2 regions of the Pseudoalteromonas simplex genome follow, and region 1 is predicted to be linked to the other one. Evidence: predicted binding sites of a transcription regulator. Region 1 holds the regulator's gene; the other holds the start of a gene.
What was found. Region 1 encodes FliA, which starts transcription of late flagellar genes. Its sites were predicted from a motif close to CTAAAGNTNNNNNNNNNNNNGCCGATA; they were not measured.
Positions count from the first base shown of each region.

Region 2: pomA (flagellar motor protein PomA) is a predicted target of FliA. The motif match lies at 7,040-7,066, and genes of this name have one in related genera.

Region 1 covers NZ_JADILN010000007.1:34,024-44,576, forward strand. The annotation lists gene fliR (flagellar biosynthetic protein FliR) at 1-87, shown strand, start outside; gene flhB (flagellar biosynthesis protein FlhB) at 97-1,227, shown strand; gene flhA (flagellar biosynthesis protein FlhA) at 1,299-3,410, shown strand; gene flhF (flagellar biosynthesis protein FlhF) at 3,431-4,912, shown strand; gene IRQ78_RS14060 (MinD/ParA family ATP-binding protein) at 4,905-5,765, shown strand; gene IRQ78_RS14065 (RNA polymerase sigma factor FliA) at 5,792-6,502, shown strand; gene cheY (chemotaxis response regulator CheY) at 6,543-6,926, shown strand; gene IRQ78_RS14075 (protein phosphatase CheZ) at 6,944-7,711, shown strand; gene IRQ78_RS14080 (chemotaxis protein CheA) at 7,727-10,018, shown strand; gene IRQ78_RS14085 (protein-glutamate methylesterase/protein-glutamine glutaminase) at 10,081-10,553, shown strand, end outside.
Region 2 covers NZ_JADILN010000014.1:3,562-14,114, reverse strand. The annotation lists gene IRQ78_RS18435 (ligand-binding sensor domain-containing diguanylate cyclase) at 1-1,279, shown strand, start outside; gene IRQ78_RS18430 (hypothetical protein) at 1,384-3,486, opposite strand; gene dxs (1-deoxy-D-xylulose-5-phosphate synthase) at 3,772-5,634, opposite strand; gene ispA ((2E,6E)-farnesyl diphosphate synthase) at 5,723-6,610, opposite strand; gene xseB (exodeoxyribonuclease VII small subunit) at 6,615-6,857, opposite strand; gene pomA (flagellar motor protein PomA) at 7,130-7,897, shown strand; gene IRQ78_RS18405 (flagellar motor protein MotB) at 7,901-8,824, shown strand; gene IRQ78_RS18400 (hypothetical protein) at 8,955-9,431, shown strand; gene IRQ78_RS18395 (DNA topoisomerase III) at 9,498-10,553, shown strand, end outside.

The DNA of each region.
Region 1 (10,553 bases):
ACATTAGGCAACTTTATGACTCAATTTGAGTTTCAGTGGTTAAAAATGGTTGAGTTAATGTGCAGCCTTGTTGGTTGTACACCTTAGGAGCGCGCCATGGCTGAAGATTCTGGTCAAGAAAAAACCGAAGAACCCACGCAGAAAAAAATTGATGATGCCAAGAAGAAAGGTCAGGTTGCCCGCTCAAAAGAGCTAGGTACCATGTTTGTGCTTATTTTTTCTGCAGTTTCACTCTTATTGTATGGCCCTGAAATTGGTAAAGGTCTTTATAATATAATGGGACGTTTATTAAGCCTTAACCGTAATGAAACCTACGACACCACTAAGATGTTTTCAGTGTGGGGAATTGTTGCGGATGCATTGTTATTCCCTATGGCAATGTTTGTGTTGATCATCGTCATAGCCGCTTTTGTTGGGAATACTTTACTGGGGGGTTATAACTTTAGTTGGCAAGCGGCAGCCCCAAAAGCAAGTAAGATGTCGCCAGCTAAAGGTATTAAGCGTATGCTTGGCCCTCAAGCAGGGGTAGAGCTAGTTAAGTCTATTTTAAAATTTGTAGTGGTTGCAGGCTTTGCTGTGTTCTTAATTAATACTTTCTTTGATGAAATACTGCACCTAAGCATTGAAAGCGCGCCCGGAAATTTTATCCATGCACTCGAAATACTATCTTGGATGTTCTTGGGATTAACTTGTACGTTAATCATTATTGCTACAATAGATTCTCCTTATCAAAGTCACAAACACCATAAACAGTTAAAAATGACCTTACAAGAGGTAAAAGACGAATTTAAAAACTCTGAGGGTGATCCGCAAATAAAAGCGCGTATTCGCCGTACTCAGCGTGAAATGTCGCAAAGGCGTATGATGCAAGACGTGCCTGATGCAGATGTGATCGTAACTAACCCTACCCATTATTCTGTAGCACTAAAATACGATACAGCTAAAGCGGGTGCGCCTATTGTTCTTGCCAAAGGCGTGGACGAGCTTGCTATGCAAATTCGTAAAGTGGGCAAGGGGAATGACGTGCCAATTGTTGAATCACCCATGCTTACTCGTGCGCTGTATCACACCACCGATGTTGGTCATCAAATACCTGATCAGCTATTCACTGCCGTTGCACAAGTGTTAGCTTATGTCTTCCAGTTAAAACGCTTCCAAAAAGGGCGCGGTAAACGTCCTGTACCACTCAATAAAAAGCTCCCAATACCCGATGCCTACAAATACTAAACAGTAAATTTATAACTTGGAATAGTTATTGCAAATTCCGTGTAGTGTCAATTTTTTGAAATTGTTGAATTATGGAATTTAAAGCGGTATTACAACAACTTAACAGAGATAAAAAAGAATATGCGAAGGGTATCGGCACGCCGTTAATGGTACTTGCTGCGCTGGGTATGGTGATTTTACCCCTGCCGCCATTTCTTTTAGATATTCTATTTTCGTTTAATATCGCGTTAGCACTGGTGGTGTTACTGGTTACAGTTTACACCATGAAACCCCTTGAATTTGGTATGTTCCCTGCGGTTCTACTGATTGCAACCATCATGCGCTTAGCGCTGAATGTCGCCAGTACGCGTGTAGTATTACTCGAAGGTCATAACGGCGGTGATGCAGCCGGTAAAGTTATCGAGGCCTTTGGTTCGGTGGTTATCGGCGGTAACTATGCAGTTGGTTTAGTGGTCTTCCTGATTTTAATCATTATTAACTTTGTGGTTATCACCAAAGGTGCAGGTCGTATTTCTGAAGTATCAGCTCGCTTTACTCTTGATGCAATGCCGGGTAAACAAATGGCGATTGATGCTGATTTAAACGCTGGTTTTATCAGTGCAGAGCAAGCCCGTGAACGCCGTGAAGAGGTTACCCGCGAAGCAGATTTCTATGGTTCAATGGATGGTGCGAGTAAGTTCGTAAAAGGCGATGCAATAGCGGGTATCGTTATTCTAGTGATTAACATCGTTGGTGGTTTATTTGTTGGTATGATCCAACATGATTTATCGTTCAGCCGTGCGATGGAAGTGTACACCTTGCTAACCATTGGTGATGGTCTAGTTGCACAACTGCCTTCATTGTTACTGTCAATCGGTACTGCAATCGTTGTTACCCGTCAAAATGAATCGCACAACATGGGCGACCAAGTTAAGACTCAGCTAGGTAACGAAAAGTCTTTGTATATCGCATCAGGTATTTTGATCATCATGGGTCTAGTGCCAGGTATGCCGCATATTGCATTTTTAAGCCTAGGTGGATTACTGGGTTACCTAGCTTACTTCACCCAACAACAAAAAGCCAAAGCAGAAGCCGAAAAAGCAGAGCAAGAAGCAAATGGTGGTGCGCCAGGAACAGGTGTTGCTAATAAACAAGAGCAAAAAGAACTGGGTTGGGATGATGTTCAACAGGTTGACGTTATTGGTTTAGAAGTGGGATATCGCTTAATTCCACTGGTTGATCAATCTCAAGGTGGTGAACTATTAAATCGTATCAAAGGTGTGCGTAAGAAATTGTCTCAGGAGCTTGGTTTCTTGGTACCTCCTGTGCATATTCGCGATAACTTAGAACTGGACCCTAACGCTTACAGAATCACTATGATGGGTGTTTCAAGCGGTGAGGGTGAGCTTAAGCATGGTGATGAGTTAGCGATTAATCCAGGCCAAGTATTTGGTCCAATCAAAGGGGTTGCCACAAAAGACCCTGCATTCGGATTAGATGCGGTTTGGATCAAACCAGATCAAAAAGATGAAGCACAATCACTTGGCTACACAGTCGTTGATTCAGCAACTGTGGTTGCAACTCATATTAGTCAGTTACTTACTAATAGCGCAGCTTTACTGCTTGGTCATGAAGAAGTGCAAAACTTATTAGATATGTTAGCGAAGAGTCATCCACGTTTAGTTGAAGGACTGGTTCCTGACGTATTACCACTCACTACTATCGTAAAAGTGCTACAAAACTTACTCAATGAAGGGGTGGCAATTCGCGATATGCGCTCGATTGTTCAAACCCTTGTTGAGTATGGCCCACGTAGCCAAGACCCTGATGTACTAACGGCTGCAGTGCGAATTTCACTGCGCAGATTGATCGTTCAAGATGCTGTTGGTATGTCTTCTGAGATCCCTGTCATAACCTTGGCGCCTGAGTTGGAACAGATGTTGCATCAGTCACTTCAGAATGCAGGTGACGAAGGTGCCGGAATAGAGCCAAGCCTTGCAGAGCGACTTCAACAATCATTGAATGAAGCGCATCAAAACCAAGAAATGGCCGGTGAACCTTCGATACTGTTAACGTCAGGAATGTTAAGAACTGTGCTATCTCGCTTCGTTAAGTACACCATCCCAGGTTTAAGGGTGATGTCTTACCAAGAGGTACCAGACGAAAGACAGATTAAGATTGTCAGCTCAGTAGGCCAACAATAGGATAGTAAAGGGGTTGAACCATGAAAATTAAACGTTTTTTTGCTAAAGATATGCGCACTGCACTGAAAGAAGTGAAAGATGAGTTAGGTGTTGATGCGGTTATTATGTCGAACAAAAAGCTTGCTAACGGCGTTGAAATCGTTGCAGCTGTTGATTACGATAAAGCAGCCCCGAAAGCCGAAGCTAAACCAGCAGTGGCACAATCAGCACCTGCTCCACAGCATAACTTTGTTAAACCTGAGCCAATGCGTGCTAAACCTGAGCCGCAAGCGAAAGTTGCTGATAGCCTTCAAGCGTTACTTGAGCGTCAAGCCCCACGCCCTCGTTCGCCAGAGCTTGCGTCAATGTTTAGTCAATCTGGTATTGATACGAGTGAACACTATCAAGCAAAAGAGCCAAGCTTTGAGCAGCAACAGCCACAATACAAGCAAGCTCCTCGTTATCAACAGCAAGCAGCACCTCGTGTACAAACTCAAGCACATAGCTTAGGTTTTGATGACGACTTAGATTCTAGTTTTGATGATTTAGATTCACCAGCCGAGCACAAAAACTCAGCACCTGCGAATCAATCAGAAATGATGACCATGCGTGAAGAAATGAATGCGATTCGTCAATTACTTGAACACCAAGTATCTGGCTTAATGCAACAAGATATGGCTCGCCGCGATCCGACTCGTGCATGTATGATTGACCGCTTAGCGGGTATGGGCATTGAACGTGATGTTGCTGAGCAAATGGCCTGTTTCATTCCTGACGATGTATCACGTCAACAAGCGTGGCAAGCATTACTGCAAATGGTTGAAAACCAAATGCATACAACGAATAACGAAATCCTACGTCAAGGTGGTGTATTCGCATTAGTGGGCCCAACGGGTGTTGGTAAAACAACGACTGTTGCGAAATTAGCTGCACTGGGTGCACAAAAATATGGTGCAGATAAAGTGGCGTTGATCACCACTGATACATATAGAATTGGTGCCTACGAACAATTGGCTACTTATGGTCGTATTATTGGCTGTGGTGTTAAGCAGGTAAAAGATGCGAATGAATTAGCTGAAGTGCTATACCATTTACGTAATAAGCGTCTAGTATTAATAGATACAGCGGGTATGAGCCAACGTGATTTACGTTTAACTGAGCAATTAAACACCCTAATGCGTAATCAGCGTGTTGATATTCGTAGTTATTTAGTATTAAGTGCGACAGCACAGATAAATGTGTTGCAAGAAACCGTAAGACACTTTAAAAAGGTTCATCTAAGTGGCTGTATCTTCACTAAATTGGATGAATCTTTAAGTTTAGGTGAGATTATTAGTATAGCGATTCAAAATCGCCTGCCAATAGGGTATCTTACTAACGGTCAGCGTGTTCCTGAAGATATTCGCGTAGCGAATGCTGAAAAACTAGTGAAAAAAGCTGAACAATTGTATTTAAAACGAGCAAAAGCACAACATTCACGACGTCAAGCAGTAGCGTCGAACACAGTAGGGATGTATGATTAACACAGTATTAGATCAAGCAAGCGGCCTGCGCAAAATGAATCAAAATAATAATAGTGGCGTTAAAGTTATCGCTGTGACTGGCGGTAAAGGTGGTGTGGGTAAAACCAACGTTTCACTCAATACCGCAATCGCATTAGGGCAGCAAGGAAATCGTGTATTAGTACTAGATGCCGATTTAGGTTTGGCAAACTGTGACGTGATGCTTGGCCTTCGTGTTGAACGTAACTTATCTCATGTTTTGTCAGGCGAGTGTGAGCTTGACGAAATTCTCGTTGAAGGTCCTGCAGGTATAAAAATTGTACCAGCGACGTCTGGTTCGCAAAGCATGGTGGAATTAACACCATCTGAGCATGCAGGTCTTATTCGCGCTTTTAGCGAGTTAAACACCGAGTTTGATATTTTAATTGTCGATACCGCCGCAGGTATTTCTGACATGGTATTAAGCTTTTCTCGTGCAGCCCAAGATGTTGTTGTGGTTGTATGTGATGAACCTACCTCAATTACCGATGCTTATGCGCTTATTAAAGTCCTTAGCCGTGAGCATGGCGTATATAAATTTAAAATTGTTGCTAATATGGTGCGCAGTTTGCGTGAAGGGCAAGAATTATTTGCTAAACTTTCAAAAGTAACGGATCGCTTTTTAGACGTTTCAATGGAGTTGGTAGCTACCATTCCTTATGACGAGAACATGCGTAAATCTACGCGACGCCAAAAGGTGATTGTTGAATTATTTCCAAACTCACCAGCTGCGGTGGCGTTTAAAACATTAGCAACAAAAGCAGTTAAGTGGCCGATCCCTAATCAACCTTCTGGCCATTTAGAATTTTTCATTGAAAAACTAGTAAACGGCTAACTATGACAACATCGGTGAATAAAGCGATGGGATATCAATCAGCACAAAACTTAAATGCGATTGTTGAAAAACATGCCTCTTTAGTTAAAAAAGTGGCGTGCCATCTAATTGCTCGTTTACCTGCCAGTGTCCAACTCGATGATTTAATTCAATCAGGCATGATAGGCCTAATTGAAGCATCAAAAAACTTTGATGCTAGCAAAGGGGCTAGTTTCGAAACTTTCGCTGGAATTCGTATTCGTGGTGCGATGTTAGACGAAATTCGTAGAGGTGACTGGGCACCACGCTCAGTTCACCGAAATGCTCGCCTTGTGGCTGAAACCATTTCCGAATTAGAAAGCACGCTAAATCGTGAACCTAAAGATACAGAAGTCGCTGAAAAACTTGATATAACGCTCGATGAGTACCATCATATTCTACATGATGTAAATTCTAGTAAAGTATTAGGTATAGAGGACTTAGGCGTTGATGAAGACGTCATTACACCTGTAGGTCAGGATTTAGGACTAGACAAACCGTTTAATAACGTTAAAAATGAGCGGTTTAACCAGTCTCTATTAACGGCTATCCAATCGTTACCAGAAAGAGATGCACTTGTTTTGTCTTTGTACTACAACGACGAAATGAACTTAAAAGAAATAGGACACATACTCGATGTTAGTGAATCGCGTGTGAGTCAGATACATGGTCAGGCGATGATTAAGCTCAAAGCAAAAATCAATGACTGGATTAATTAGTAGTAAGTAAATATAGGTTCAAACCTCACCGGAGGATGTTTTGGATAAAAACATGAAAATTCTTGTTGTTGATGATTTTTCTACAATGAGACGTATCATTAAAAATCTATTAAGGGATTTAGGTTTTACCAATGTGCAGGAAGCTGACGATGGGTCAACAGCATTGCCAATGCTACAAAATCAAGAATTTGATTTTGTTGTAACAGATTGGAACATGCCAGGTATGCAAGGCATTGATTTGTTAAGAGCAATTCGTGCTGATGATAGCCTTAAGCATATTCCTGTATTAATGGTGACAGCTGAAGCGAAAAAAGAACAAATTGTTGCTGCTGCTCAAGCGGGTGTTAATGGCTATATCGTTAAACCATTCACTGCTGCGACACTTAAAACCAAATTGGAAAAAGTGTTTGAACGTTTAGGTTAATCTAAGGGGAGAGGCTTATGTCAGCACTAGCTGCGCCTCAAATAAGTTTAGAGCAAGCTCGTCAACTTGTTGAGTTTCTTGAAAATGGTGAACAAGAAAAAGCTGATCAGCTGATACTTGAAACAGCATCAAAAGAACAATCAGAGCTGTTTGCTGAAATCGGTAAACTGACGCGACAATTACATGAAGCGTTAAAAAACTTTGATCTAGATACTCGTCTTTCAGATTTAACTACCGATGCGATCCCAGACGCTAAGCAGCGCTTAAATTATGTTATGGAAATGACAGAAAGCGCCGCTAACAAAACCATGGATGCAGTTGAAGCTAGTTTACCTATAGCGCAACAACTTGCAGATGAAATAGCGACGATTAAACCAACGTGGGATCGTTTAATGAGCCGAGAAATAGAGCTCGGTGAGTTTAAAAAGCTATGTCATAGCTTAGATAATTTTATGAATAACTCGCATACTAAAACCGATGAGCTACAGGGCTTGATGACCAATGTGCTGATGGCACAGGACTATCAAGATTTGACGGGGCAAGTAATCCGTCGCGTCATTGAGTTAGTGCGAGAAGTAGAAGACAGTTTAATTAATCTCTTAACTGTGTTTGGCAGTCAAGAAGATGGTCATCAACAACAAGAAAAACAGGCCATAGAAAAAGCACCTGCAACAAGTGATACACTAGCAGGTCCTGAAGGGCCGATTATTGATAAAGACTCTCGTGATGATGTTGTCTCAGGACAAGATGAAGTCGATGATCTATTATCAAGTCTGGGCTTCTAAGAGGAGAGTAGCTGCATGAGCTTTGAAGTCGATGAAGATATTTTACAGGATTTCCTTGTTGAGGCAGGAGAAATCTTAGAGCTTTTGTCAGAGCAATTAGTTGAGCTTGAGAACAATCCCGAAGACAAAGATCTCTTAAACGCCATTTTTAGAGGCTTCCACACTGTCAAAGGCGGTGCAGGCTTTTTAAGCATGACTGAACTTGTTGATGCGTGTCACGGTGCAGAGAATGTTTTCGATTTATTACGCCAAGGTGTTCGCAGTGTCACTCCTGAGCTTATGGATGTTATTTTACAAGCTCTGGATACCATCAACGAAATGTTCGCAACGATTCAAAATCGTGAGCAACCAGAGCCTGCAGATCCTGCGCTTCTAGACGTTCTTCATAAATTAAGCCAACCACCTACAGCGGAAGAGCTTGCAGGTGAAGATGTATCAGTAGCAGACGATGTAGCAGTTGCACCTGAAGAACCTGCTGTTGAAGAGGCTGTTGTTGATGCACCTGAAGTAACAGCTAACACGGCAGCAGACAATATTGATGAAGATGATCCATTTGCGTTTGATATGTTGTTTGATGGCGGCGGTCTTGCTGATAGTAAGGCAGAACCACAGAATATTGATGAAATTACTGAAGATGAGTTTGAAAGCCTCCTCGATGAATTACATGGTAAAGGTCAAGGGCCGGCAGCGGCTGCTCCTGAAGCTATTAGCAGTGATAGTGATGACATCACCGATGATGAATTCGACAGTTTATTAGACGAATTACATGGTGTTGGTAATTTTGGTGAAGTAAAACAAGAAAATATAGCCAAACCTGAAACAGTAAAATCTGCACAACCAACTCCTCAAGCGCCAGCAGTAGATACTACAAGCAGTGACTCAGACGATGAAATTAGCGATGACGAGTTTGAGGCGTTGCTTGATGAATTACATGGTAAAGGTACAGCTCCACAGTCTTTAGAAACGGCTGCGCCAGAAAAAGCGCCTGAACCACCTAAAGCTGAACCTGCAAAACCGGCACAGCCTGCAGCATCAAAACCGGCACCTACTCCTAAGCCTGCCGCAGCTGCACCTAAACCGGCTCCAGCTCCTGCAAAAGCACCAGCAGCTTCTGCTGCACCGAAAAAAGCGCCACCACCACAAGCTGAAACAACGGTTCGTGTTGATACCAAGCGCTTGGACGAAATCATGAACATGGTGGGTGAGCTGGTATTAGTACGCAACCGTTTGGTTAGCCTTGCAAATAACAGTAACAGCGAATCAATGGGTAAAGCCATCTCTAATTTAGATGTGGTAACTGCAGACCTGCAAGGTGCGGTGATGAAAACCCGCATGCAGCCAATTAAGAAAGTATTTGGCCGCTTCCCACGCGTTGTGCGTGACTTAGCTCGCAGCTTGAAAAAAGACATTAACCTGCAGCTGGTTGGTGAAGAAACCGATTTAGACAAAAACTTAGTAGAAGCGCTTGCCGATCCGCTCGTGCATTTAGTTCGTAACTCTGTTGACCATGGTATTGAAATGCCAGATGTGCGTGAAGCCGCGGGTAAACCACGTACCGGTACAGTCACTCTTTCTGCTTCGCAAGAAGGCGATCATATCTTATTGACCATTCGTGATGATGGTGCAGGTATGGATGCTGAGAAGTTGAAAAAAATTGCTATCAGCAAAGGTGTGATTGATCACGACCAAGCAAGCCGCTTGTCGGATACCGAAGCTTACAACTTAATTTTTGCTCCGGGTTTCTCAACCAAAGAAGAGATATCTGATATTTCAGGCCGCGGCGTCGGCATGGATGTAGTAAAAACAAAAATCACCCAGCTAAATGGCTCTGTCAATATTCAGTCAGAGCTTGGTGTAGGTACTGTATTAGAAATCAAGGTGCCATTAACACTGGCTATTTTACCGACTCTTATGGTTATTGTTGGCGAGCAAACATTTGCTTTACCACTTGCTGGTGTGAGTGAAATTTTCCATCTTGATTTAACTAAAACTAATGTCGTTGATGGTCAACTGACAATAATTGTGCGTGAAAAAGCGATCCCGCTTTTCTATTTACAACATTGGTTAGTAAAAGGTGCCAACCGCCAAGAGCGTAAAGCTGAAGGTCACGTAGTTATTGTGCAAATCGGTACTAAACAAGTGGGCTTTGTGGTTGACTCGTTAATTGGCCAGGAAGAAGTTGTTATCAAACCTTTAGATGCCTTATTGCAAGGTACGCCAGGCATGGCTGGTGCGACAATTACTTCTGATGGTGGGATTGCATTGATCCTCGACGTACCTAGCATGCTTAAACACTACGTTGGCTAATAATAAATAATAAAGTGCAGCGTTTAACTGCACTTTAAGTGATATAAAACAAGAGAGTGCCAATGGCAGTCAAAGTATTAGTTGTTGATGATTCAAGCTTTTTTCGCCGCAGAGTCAGCGAAATTTTAGAGCAAGACAGCAATATTCAAGTAATTGGTTTTGCCGTAAACGGTCGTGAAGCGGTCGATAAAGCCCGTGAATTAAAACCTGATGTAATTACTATGGATGTTGAAATGCCGGTTCTTGATGGCATTAGTGCCGTGAAAGAAATAATGGCAGCAACACCGACTCCTATTTTAATGTTCTCATCACTCACCCGTGATGGCGCAACAGCAACCCTAGATGCATTGGATGCTGGGGCCCTTGATTTTTTACCGAAAAAGTTCGAAGACATTGCACGCAATAATGAAGATGCAATCGCGCTTTTACAAAATAAAGTAAAAGAAATTGGTCGCCGTCGCATTTCTCGTTTCTCGCGCCCAGCACCTATTTCGAGATCAACTCCGACTCCTACACTAAGAAGTAGTGGCGCTAC
Region 2 (10,553 bases), on a different contig from region 1:
TCAATGTTGTGCAGGCCTTGGCCATGATGCTGTAGCAGACACAGGCAACTCTATTTGGTACCCAAGTCTGCAAGGTGTGGTAGAAATACCAAAGAGCGTTGAGCTGTTTGGTGTACAAGCACTTAAGCCTCGCATTGAAAGCTTGATCACGCCGCTTCGTCATTTAAGTACCGCAACTTTAGGTAATAAGCCTGAGCTACAAATTGATGAACGCGATGTAACGTTAAAATATACCGCGATTGATTATTATGCCCCTTCAAGTATCGAGTTCCGTTATCGTTTAAGTGGCTTAGACAGTGACTGGCGTTATGCCAATACTCGTCGTGAGGCAATCTATACCAACTTACCGCCGGGATCGTTTTTGTTCCAACTTGAAGCAAAGCGTCGTGGTGAAGATTGGCAAAAAGCACGTCGTACCGAGTACAGCTTTGTAGTGCCGCGTCGTTTTGATGAGACTATTTATTTTAGACTCTTGATCACCAGCAGCTTTATTTTACTGTTCTACCTCGTGTTTTGGGTATTTAGAGCGCAAGAGAAACGTAAGCAATTAGCGCTTGAAAGCTTAGTAACAGAACGTACCGTAGAGCTTCGAGAAGCTAACGATAAGCTTAACCAAGTGAACTCACAGCTTAAGCTAGTTAGTCACTCAGATGAGCTTACAGGCTTACGTAGCCGTCGCTTCTTGTTTGATCAGCTCCCTAAAGATATCGAACACTTCCAGCGTAACTCACAGTCATTGCAAGCGCAGGGTAAGTCGCTAGTGCTATTAATAATAAACTTTGATAACTTCAGCCGCATTAATGATGCGTATGGCCCACTTGCAGGCGATAGCTGTTTACAGCAAATGGCGACTTTGTTGAATAGCCGTACTCAAGGTTCTGACTATGTTGCGCGTTGGAGTGGTGATGAGTTTTTACTCTTACTACGTGATTTCAAACGCACAGCAATAGACAATTATGTGGCCGATTTATGTGAAGCAATTGCAGCAAACCCATTTAGATTACCGAATGGGCAGTCGACCACTATCACTGCGTCGATTGGTTGGTCTTTTTATCCATTACCTTTACTGGGTGGCCAAGTTATTGGTTGGGAAACCTCAGTTAACCTTGCCGATATCGCACTGCATCAAGTTAAAAAGCGCGGTGGCGATGGTGTAGCAAACATTACCTTTGATGAGCAATTAGATGCCTTTGAGTTCGAGCAAAGCAACAATGTTGATCAGCAACTCAGCGCACTGCAAGCCAATGGTTTAGCCGATATTAAAATTTGGATGCGTTAATACTCTCTAAACTAAGTGAGCAGGTATAAAAAATGCCTTACCTAGGGCTAGATAAGGCATTGGAGGCCAACAGAGGCGTTCGTTACCTAAACACCTTTTGATGGTTAGTGTTTAAGCCAAGCTGGTAAAACAGCCACAGACTCTGGGGCGGTAAAGGAGTAGCTCACCGTTGCTGCAATGTCACCGCTAGGGCTATTTAAAATATTATCAAAGCGCATAACTAGGCCATTTGATTTTTCGGCAACATATAAATCATTACCCGTATACATAATATCGACAGGGTTACCTAATTGGCTTGCAGGACCTGCGATATTTACACTTACATTGGTTAAACCACTGGCCATAGCGGCACTATTAATCACATAAATTTTCCCGTCGGTGGCATCGGCTGCAGAGCCAACATCAGAAACTATTAGTGAGTCACTTAATGGGTCGTAATCAATACCATGAATATTGGTTGGTGCAGCAAATGCAGTGCCGCCCGATGCAGGGGTAATTAAACGATCTTCACCTGTAATGGTTGTCATACCTGACATCCACTTGCTTTTCACTTCATCAAAAACAGCAATTGTGCCATTGGTAAGTGCAACAAATGCCCTGTCAGTTGATGGATCATAGTCTACATCCCAAGGGCGTGCACTAGCACTGGGTGTTAGGGTCATTAATGGGCTTACATCACCTGTTGCGCAGCTAGAGAAAATGAGAACACCAGGCGTTGTTGCATTAAATTCAGCAACAAAAATCATGCCTGTATCTGAAGCTATATCAATACCTTTTGGTGAGATAATACCAGTACTTGCTCCCATGATTGTTCTATCTTGGTTGGTTGCGTAACTTTCGCCGTTACGCTGTGTTGCAACCTTGTTTGAAATAACGATACCACCCATCGATGTAACTGCATCATCAAATGTTGCGTAGCTAGTGCCAGACTTATCAAAAGCCACACTTTCAATTGTTTGATTTGCATTATACGTTGCCAGTTCGGCTGTTAAAGGTGCGTTTAAACGACTAATTTGACCTGTTGTTGGACCTACTGTTCCTGGGTTACTACTTACAGCTACACCGAGCAGGGGCATGTTAACCATAATACTATCAGAGCTATCTTGCATATTATTATGCATAACGGTTTCTGTTATTGATTCAGGTTTTGTTGTTGGCGTGATGAGATCTGGTGATACATCACCACTTTCGCCTGCAAATATATTACTAAATACTAAAACTGCATCATTTGATTTTTCAGCCACACGCAAGTCGCTGCCAGTAAGACTTATATCCACAGGGTTACCGAGCATAGACATTGGGCCTGCTATATGACGGTCAACCGCTACCATACCATCTGCTTGAGCAGCATTTGAAATGACAAAGAGTGCACCATCTGTTGCATCAGATGCACTACCTACATCAGACAGCACAAGCTTGTTACTAGTCATATCTAAAGCAATACCATGAATATTGACTGAAATTTTTGTACCAGTTTCATCACTTGGTGTAATGGTTCGAGTTGGTGTTGCAGCAAAACCACCCATTACATAACTGTCGTAAACAGCAACATCACCATTAGTTAGTGCGACGTAAAGACGATCATTATTTTCATCGTACGTAAGATCCCATGGTGTTGCATCGGTTACCGTTGTTGCTAATGGTGCTACATCACCTGCAGCTTCTTTACCAAATACAGTTACTTGCATAGCATTAAAATCAGCAATAAAAACAAGACCATATTTATTAGAGATATGTATGCCCTTCGGATTTACAAGTGTGGTGTTTGTGCCAGTTAATGTACGATCAATATTATTGGTGTACATGCCATCTGCACGGCTTAACACTTGGCATACGGTACTTAGTGCTCCATTTCCTGAATCAGCAGCTTGCACTAAATTACCTAAGCTATCGAAAACAACACCTTCATTAGCACCAGTATTAAATGTTGTGAGTTTAGCGGCATTTTGATCAATGAGGTTGATAGTGCCCGCATTATCAGAGCCATTGTTCGCTAATATAAATGTTGCTGATGCGAAGCCAGGAGCGCCATCGTTACCATTCATACCATCAGCGCCATTTTGACCGTCAGCGCCATTTTGGCCATCGACACCATTAGTACCGTCTTGCCCTGCTGCACCTTGAGCTCCCATAGCACCATCTTTACCATCATCTCCATCACACCCTGTAATACCCAGCATTACAGCAAGAGCAATGGCAGAAAACATGACCTTAGATAGTTTTGAATTAGCGAGTTGTTGATCTTTAATAGCTTTACTTTTAATCGTATTCATTTGTCTATACCTTTTAAATATTCCATCAAATGTGAACAAACAACCTGTATTGTTTAACGACAAAATACGTGCTCACGAGTTAACCTCAATGAATAAACGGCTAGCTAAAGATATTGGATGCAAGAAAATAGAAAATAGGTAAGTTATTTTTTATGTGTATGGTTTTAAATAATAAAAAAGGAGCCATGAGACTCCTTTTTAATGAATTGCGTATAGTTTTTAAGCCATGAACTCTTTAATGCGAGTTAAGATGCCATTGGCATCTAGGCCCATCTCAGCGTGCATTTCATCTTGTGTGCCATGCTTAATGAACTCATCTGGAATACCTAAATTTAAGATAGTCACATCGGCTTTGATTGCAGCCAAATATTCATTCACAGCAGAACCCGCACCGCCTGCAATGGCATTGTCTTCTAAAGTAACAATGACATCATGGCTACTAATTAGCTCATTAATAGCTTCAGTATCAAGTGGTTTGATAAAGCGCATATCAATCACTGTTGCATTAAGCTCATCTGCGGCTACTTTGGCGCTCTCTAGCAGCGTACCGAACGACAAGATGGCCACTTTACTACCTTGTTTGATACTACGCGCTTTACCGATTTCAATCGCACTCATTGTTGATTCAACATCACAATTGCCGGCACTACCACGTGGGTAACGAACAGCAACAGGTTGATTGCATTGGTAGCCAGTGTAAAGCATTTGGCGGCACTCGTTCGTGTCGCTTGGCGCCATAATAATCATATTAGGAATACAGCGCATAAAACTTAAGTCATAGGCGCCTTGGTGAGTTTCACCATCAGCACCAACAATACCTGCACGGTCAATAGCGAATAAAACAGGTAAGTTTTGTAATGCTACATCGTGGATAAGTTGATCGTAAGCGCGTTGTAAAAAGCTTGAATAAATAGCAACAACAGGCTTCAACCCTTCACAAGCGAGGCCTGCTGCAAGCGTTACAGCATGTTGTTCAGCAATCGCCACATCAAAGTATTGCGCAGGATACTCTTTTGAAAAACGCACCATGCCTGAACCTTCACGCATCGCAGGGGTAATTGCCATTAGCTTGTCGTCTTGGGCTGCCATATCGCATAACCAGTCACCAAACACATTTGAGAATGTGGCAGCACCCGGTTTTGATTTTGGTAATTTCGACATGCTCGGATCAAATTTTGGTACGCCGTGGTAGCCAATTGGATCCGCTTCAGCAGGCTTATAACCTTTACCTTTTTGCGTTTTAATATGTAGTAACTGTGGGCCTTTAAGGTTACGCATATTACGTAAGGTATCAACCAACATATTTACATCATGACCATCGATTGGGCCGATGTAATTTAGGCCTAACTCTTCAAAGAACGTACCCGGAATGACCATTCCTTTTAGGTGCTCTTCCATGCGGCTAGCAAGTTCTTTCACAGGCGGTAAACCAGAAAGGAGCTTTTTACTGCCTTCACGAATATTGGTGTAGAAGCTACCAGATAAAATTCGGGCAAAGTGGTTATTGAGTGCCCCCACGTTTTCTGAAATCGACATTTCATTGTCGTTTAAGATAATTAACACGTTAGGATTAACATCACCCATGTGATTCATTGCTTCAAATGCCATACCAGCAGTGATCGCACCATCGCCAATAACAGCAACGGTTTTACGATCTTTACCTTCTTTTTCTGCAGCAATGGCCATACCTAAGGCTGCTGAAATTGAGGTGCTCGAATGACCAACACTGAAAGTATCGTATGGGCTTTCTTCACGGAATGGGAATGGGTGCAAACCGTCTTTTTGACGAATAGTATGCATTTGGTCACGACGACCCGTTAAGATTTTATGCGGGTATGCTTGATGACCCACATCCCAAACTAAACGATCTTCAGGAGTGTTATAAACATAATGCAGTGCAACTGTTAACTCAACAGTGCCTAAACCTGATGCTAGATGACCACTACTTTGCGAAACTGAGTTAAGTAGGTATTCGCGTAACTCTTTACTAAACGCAGGTAACTTGTCTTGCGCTAAATCACGCAGTTGTGCTGGTTCGTCAACCAAACTTAATAATGGATACTTGCTACTATCAAGTGTCATGATTTTTTATACATCCTTCGCTAACCAGAGTGCATTATAGCCCATTGCCGCTCCGATTTTTTAGTTATTTTGTCTTTCTTTTTAGGTATTAATAATTGCGTTCAACAATATAGCTTGCAAGACTCGCCAATTCGCTGGTGTCGTAATCAATAGCCTCAAGAGCTTGATGGGCTTGAGCCAGCAAATCTTGTGCTTTTTGCTTTGCGCCTGCCATCCCTAATAAAGCAGGGTAGGTTGCTTTGTTTGCAGCAACATCGGAACCCTGTGGCTTACCTAATGTTTCAGTATCAGCTTCTACATCAAGGATATCGTCTTGTACCTGAAAGGCCAGCCCAATTGCTTGACCGAATAGGTTTAATTGCGCGAGTGTATGTTCATCACAGCTTTTTGCACTCAATGCACCGAGTGTAATTGCACAATTAAGCAAGGCACCCGTTTTTAGCTGGTGAATGCGCTCTAGCTGAGCAACTGTAATTTCTTTATCGGTCGCTTCAATATCCAGTGCTTGCCCACCTACCATACCTTCAATACCTGAGGCTTTGCTTAATGAGGCAATCATTTTTACTTGTTGGCTCGCAGAAACAGCAAATTGATGATTGGCAATTAAATCAAATGCCAGTGTTTGTAAGGCATCACCTGCGAGTATGGCTTGTGCTTCGCCATAGACAATATGACAGGTAGGGCGGCCACGTCTTAAGTCATCATCATCCATTGCTGGTAAGTCATCATGAACTAAAGAATAGCTATGAATACACTCAATAGCGGCGGCAAGGATATCAAGATCGGCCTTGTCCGCGCCCATCATCCGGCCCGTTGCATATACAAGGTAAGGACGTAAGCGTTTACCACCATTTAGAACACCGTAGTGGGTGGCTTCTTTGATGTTTTTTCCGGTATTAAGTGGCTGTTCAAAATAGCGATTTAAATGTGCTTCAACGTCTTCACGAGCGCGTTGTAATTGTTCTTTTAATTGCACTTAATTAGTCCAAGTTTGAATCAAAATTGCTAAGAGGCGCTTGGCTATCGTTACCCATTAAAATGGCAACTTTTTGTTCGGCTTGTTGTAACTTACCAGACGAAGCGTTTGCTAGCGCAATGCCGCGTTCAAATTGTTTTAGTGATTGTTCCAGTGACAATTCACCTTGCTCCATTTGTGCAACAATTTGAGATAATTCATCCAGTGCTTCTTCAAAGCTTAAGTTTTCTGGTTTCTTTGTTGCCATTGTGGCCTCGGTAGCTGTTAGAAAGTGAGGCCAATTTTAGGGGGAATGCTAAACTAGGTCAAAGAATGATGTGTTTTTTTACGCATAATTCATTTTTAGTATGCTATTTTTACGATTTTAAATACAGCTTAAACTTGTAGCTTAAAAATCTTACATTAAAATAAAATTAATTCATTTAATGATTTAAGTATTTCAACTGCTTGCCGATAAGCAGTTAATAATAAAAATTTGATACTTGAGTGTATCGTGTAATTGTTCCTCTGGAGGGGTATGTGGATTTAGCAACCATAATAGGTATTCTTGGTGCCATAGGCTTAATTGCTATGTCGATGGTGTTAAGTAGTGATGGCCAAGTTGCAATGTTTTACAACACGCCTTCGGTGGTCATTGTATTTGGTGGTTCGATTTTTATTGTATTATCAAATTTCACCATGGGGCAATTTTTGGGCATAGGTAAAGTGGCAGCAAAAGCTTTTATGTTCAAAATCGAATCTCCGGAAGAATTAATTGAAAAAGCAGTAGAATTAGCTGATTCAGCACGTAAAGGTGGCTTCTTAGCATTAGAAGAAGCTGAAATCCCCAACGGTTTTATGCGTAAAGGGGTCGATATGTTAGTGGATGGTCATGATGCTGATGTCGTTCGCGCCACGCTGCAAAAAGATATTTCTCTTACTGCTAACCGTCATGAACTCGGTGCTGGTTTATTCAAATCACTTGCCGATATTGCTCCTGCAATGGGTATGATCGGTACGCTAATCGGTCTGGTTGCTATGTTATCAAACATGGATGACCCAAAAGCAATCGGCCCAGCAATGGCAGTTGCCCTTTTAACAACTCTCTATGGTGCTTTCTTAGCAAACGTTGTCGCAATTCCAATTCAGGTAAAACTAGAACTGCGTAAAGACGAAGAAGCCCTCAATCAACGCTTAATTCTTGACGCGGTGCTAGGTATTCAAGACGGTCAGAACCCGAAAGTAATTGAAGGTATTTTGAAAAACTACTTAGCCGAATCAAAACGTAAAGTTGATACCGAGGAGTAGAGCATGTCAGATGAAGAGTGCAAATGTCCTCCACCAGGCTTGCCTGCATGGATGGGTACCTTCGCGGATTTAATGTCATTATTAATGTGCTTCTTTGTACTCTTGCTTGCTTTCTCTGAAATGGACGTGCTGAAGTTTAAGCAAATTGCTGGCTCTATGAAGTTTGCTTTTGGTGTACAAAATAAAATTGAAGTAAAAGATATTCCAAAAGGAACCTCTGTTATTGCCATGGAGTTTACTCCAGGCAAACCTGAGCCAACACCTATTGAAACGATTCAGCAACAAACCGTTGAGATGACACAACAAATGCTTGAGTTTCAGGCTGGCGACGAAAGCTCCGCCGGTGGTCGACAAGAACAGCGCGGTAATAAACGTGGTGGTGAATCGCAAAGTACGGCTCAGCAACAAGCTTTAGAACAGTCAATTTCTGCGGCTGATCAAGAACAAACAAATGAACTTGTGAAGAAAATTGCCCAGCAACTAGAACAGCAAATTATGGATGGGGCAATTGAGCTTGAGTCATTAGGCCAGCAAATTATTATTCGCATTCGTGAGAATGGTTCATTCCCATCGGGTAGTGCTTTTTTACAGCCAAAGTTTAAACCTATCATTCGTGATATTGCTACGCTGTTAAAAGATGTGCCGGGTGAAATAACCGTGTCTGGGCACACTGATGACTTCCAAGTATCGAATGAGCTTTATACCAATAACTGGGATTTATCATCAAAGCGTGCGGTGGCAGTTGCCAGTGAAATGGAAAAAGCACCAGGGTTTGATAAGTCCCGTATGATGGTGGTCGGCCACGCAGAAACCAGGCCTCTAGTACCGAATGTAACCGACGAAGATCGCAAGCGAAATCGCCGTGTTGAAATCTCTATTATGCAAGGTAAAGCACACGAATCTGAACCTATTGATGTAAGGCAGTAAATCAATTAAAGTTAAGCCTCATTAACAAATGTAATAGAGAATAAAAATGAAAAAAGTTGATAAATATAGCTACATGCCTGGTAATGGTAGTGGCGACGATGATGGTAAAACAGATTAAGGTTAGTTAATTTTGCCTGATTGGTTTGTATATACCATCTCAATTTTGAATAATAGCTGGGTGTTCATTCTGAGCCCTGCTATTTTCGTTTTCTACCTCCGCAAAGATTGGCAGGCATTCCACTTTACCGTTATAACTGCATGTTTCTTTTTATACGGTACCTTAATTCATAGCGGCTTACGTGAATTTGATGACATTTATATTTGGCGCTATGTCGTTTGGGCTTTTAATGATATTGCTTGGATGGCAATCATTGCTTACTTAGGTATTAAAGATAAAGTCTACTTATGGCAAAGTGTTTTAGGGCAGTTGGTTGTGATAATGGCGCCTATTTTGCAATTGTTCCGTTTAGTTGACCGCCACCTTTGGGATTTGTCTTACAGCACTTACATGTATAAGACCCTGCTACCGCTAATCAATATTGGTACTGTGGTCGTATGTTACCTACCACTTATCTATCTTTTTACTCGACGAAGCCAGCAAGCTTAAGGCGTTTCTTCGTTAAAAATCCTGTGCTAGACTACTGTTTATAAAAACAGTATTTAGTGTTGCGTTATGAAACTTTACATTGCCGAAAAACCATCCTTGGCACGAGCCATTGCAGATGCTCTACCAAAACCACAAAAAAAACATGATGGTTATATAGAGCTTGGTAATGGAGATTGTGTCTCTTGGTGTATTGGTCATTTACTTGAGCAAGCAGAGCCCGATGATTACGATGCAAGTTTTAAAAAATGGCGATTTGAGCATTTACCTATCGTGCCAGAACAATGGCAATTAAAACCTAAAGCAAAAACACGCAAACAACTTACTGTACTAAAAAAGCTCATTAAGCAGGCAAGTACAATAATTCATGCCGGCGACCCTGATAGGGAAGGCCAGCTATTGGTTGATGAAGTGATCGAACAGGTTAAACTTAGCCAAGCCAAAAAACAGCAAATTCAACGACTCTTGATCAGCGACTTAAACTTAAGTGCAGTTAAAAAAGCACTAAATAATTTGAAATCGAACCGCGATTTTATTCCTTTGAGTGTGTCTGCCTTAGCTCGATCACGTGCCGATTGGTTATTTGGCATGAATTTAACTCGAGCCTATACGCTTGCTGGGCAAAAAGCTGGATTTGGCAATGTGCTATCTGTTGGGCGTGTTCAAACGCCTATTTTAGGTTTAGTCGTTAATCGTGATAATGAAATCACTCACTTTGTAGCGAAACCTTTTTATGAAGTATTAGCTCACCTTGAAACTCAGCAGCAGCAAACATTTGCTGCAAAGTGGCAACCAAGTAAAGCATGTGAACCTTATCAAGATGAAGAAGGGCGAGTATTGCATAGGGGGCTTGCTGAAAATGTTGTGTCACGCATAACTAATCAACCAGCTAAAGTGGTTGAGCTTGAGCAAAAGCAAAAAAAACAACAGGCACCGCTACCTTATAATTTATCCGCTTTACAGATTGATGCGGCAAAGGCGTTTTCAATGCCTGCACAAAAAGTGCTAGATACCTGTCAAAACTTGTATGAGCGTCATAAGTTAATTACGTACCCTCGTTCAGATAATCGTTATTTACCAAAAGCTCATCATAAAGATGCCGCGAGTATTATTGCCGCCATCGCT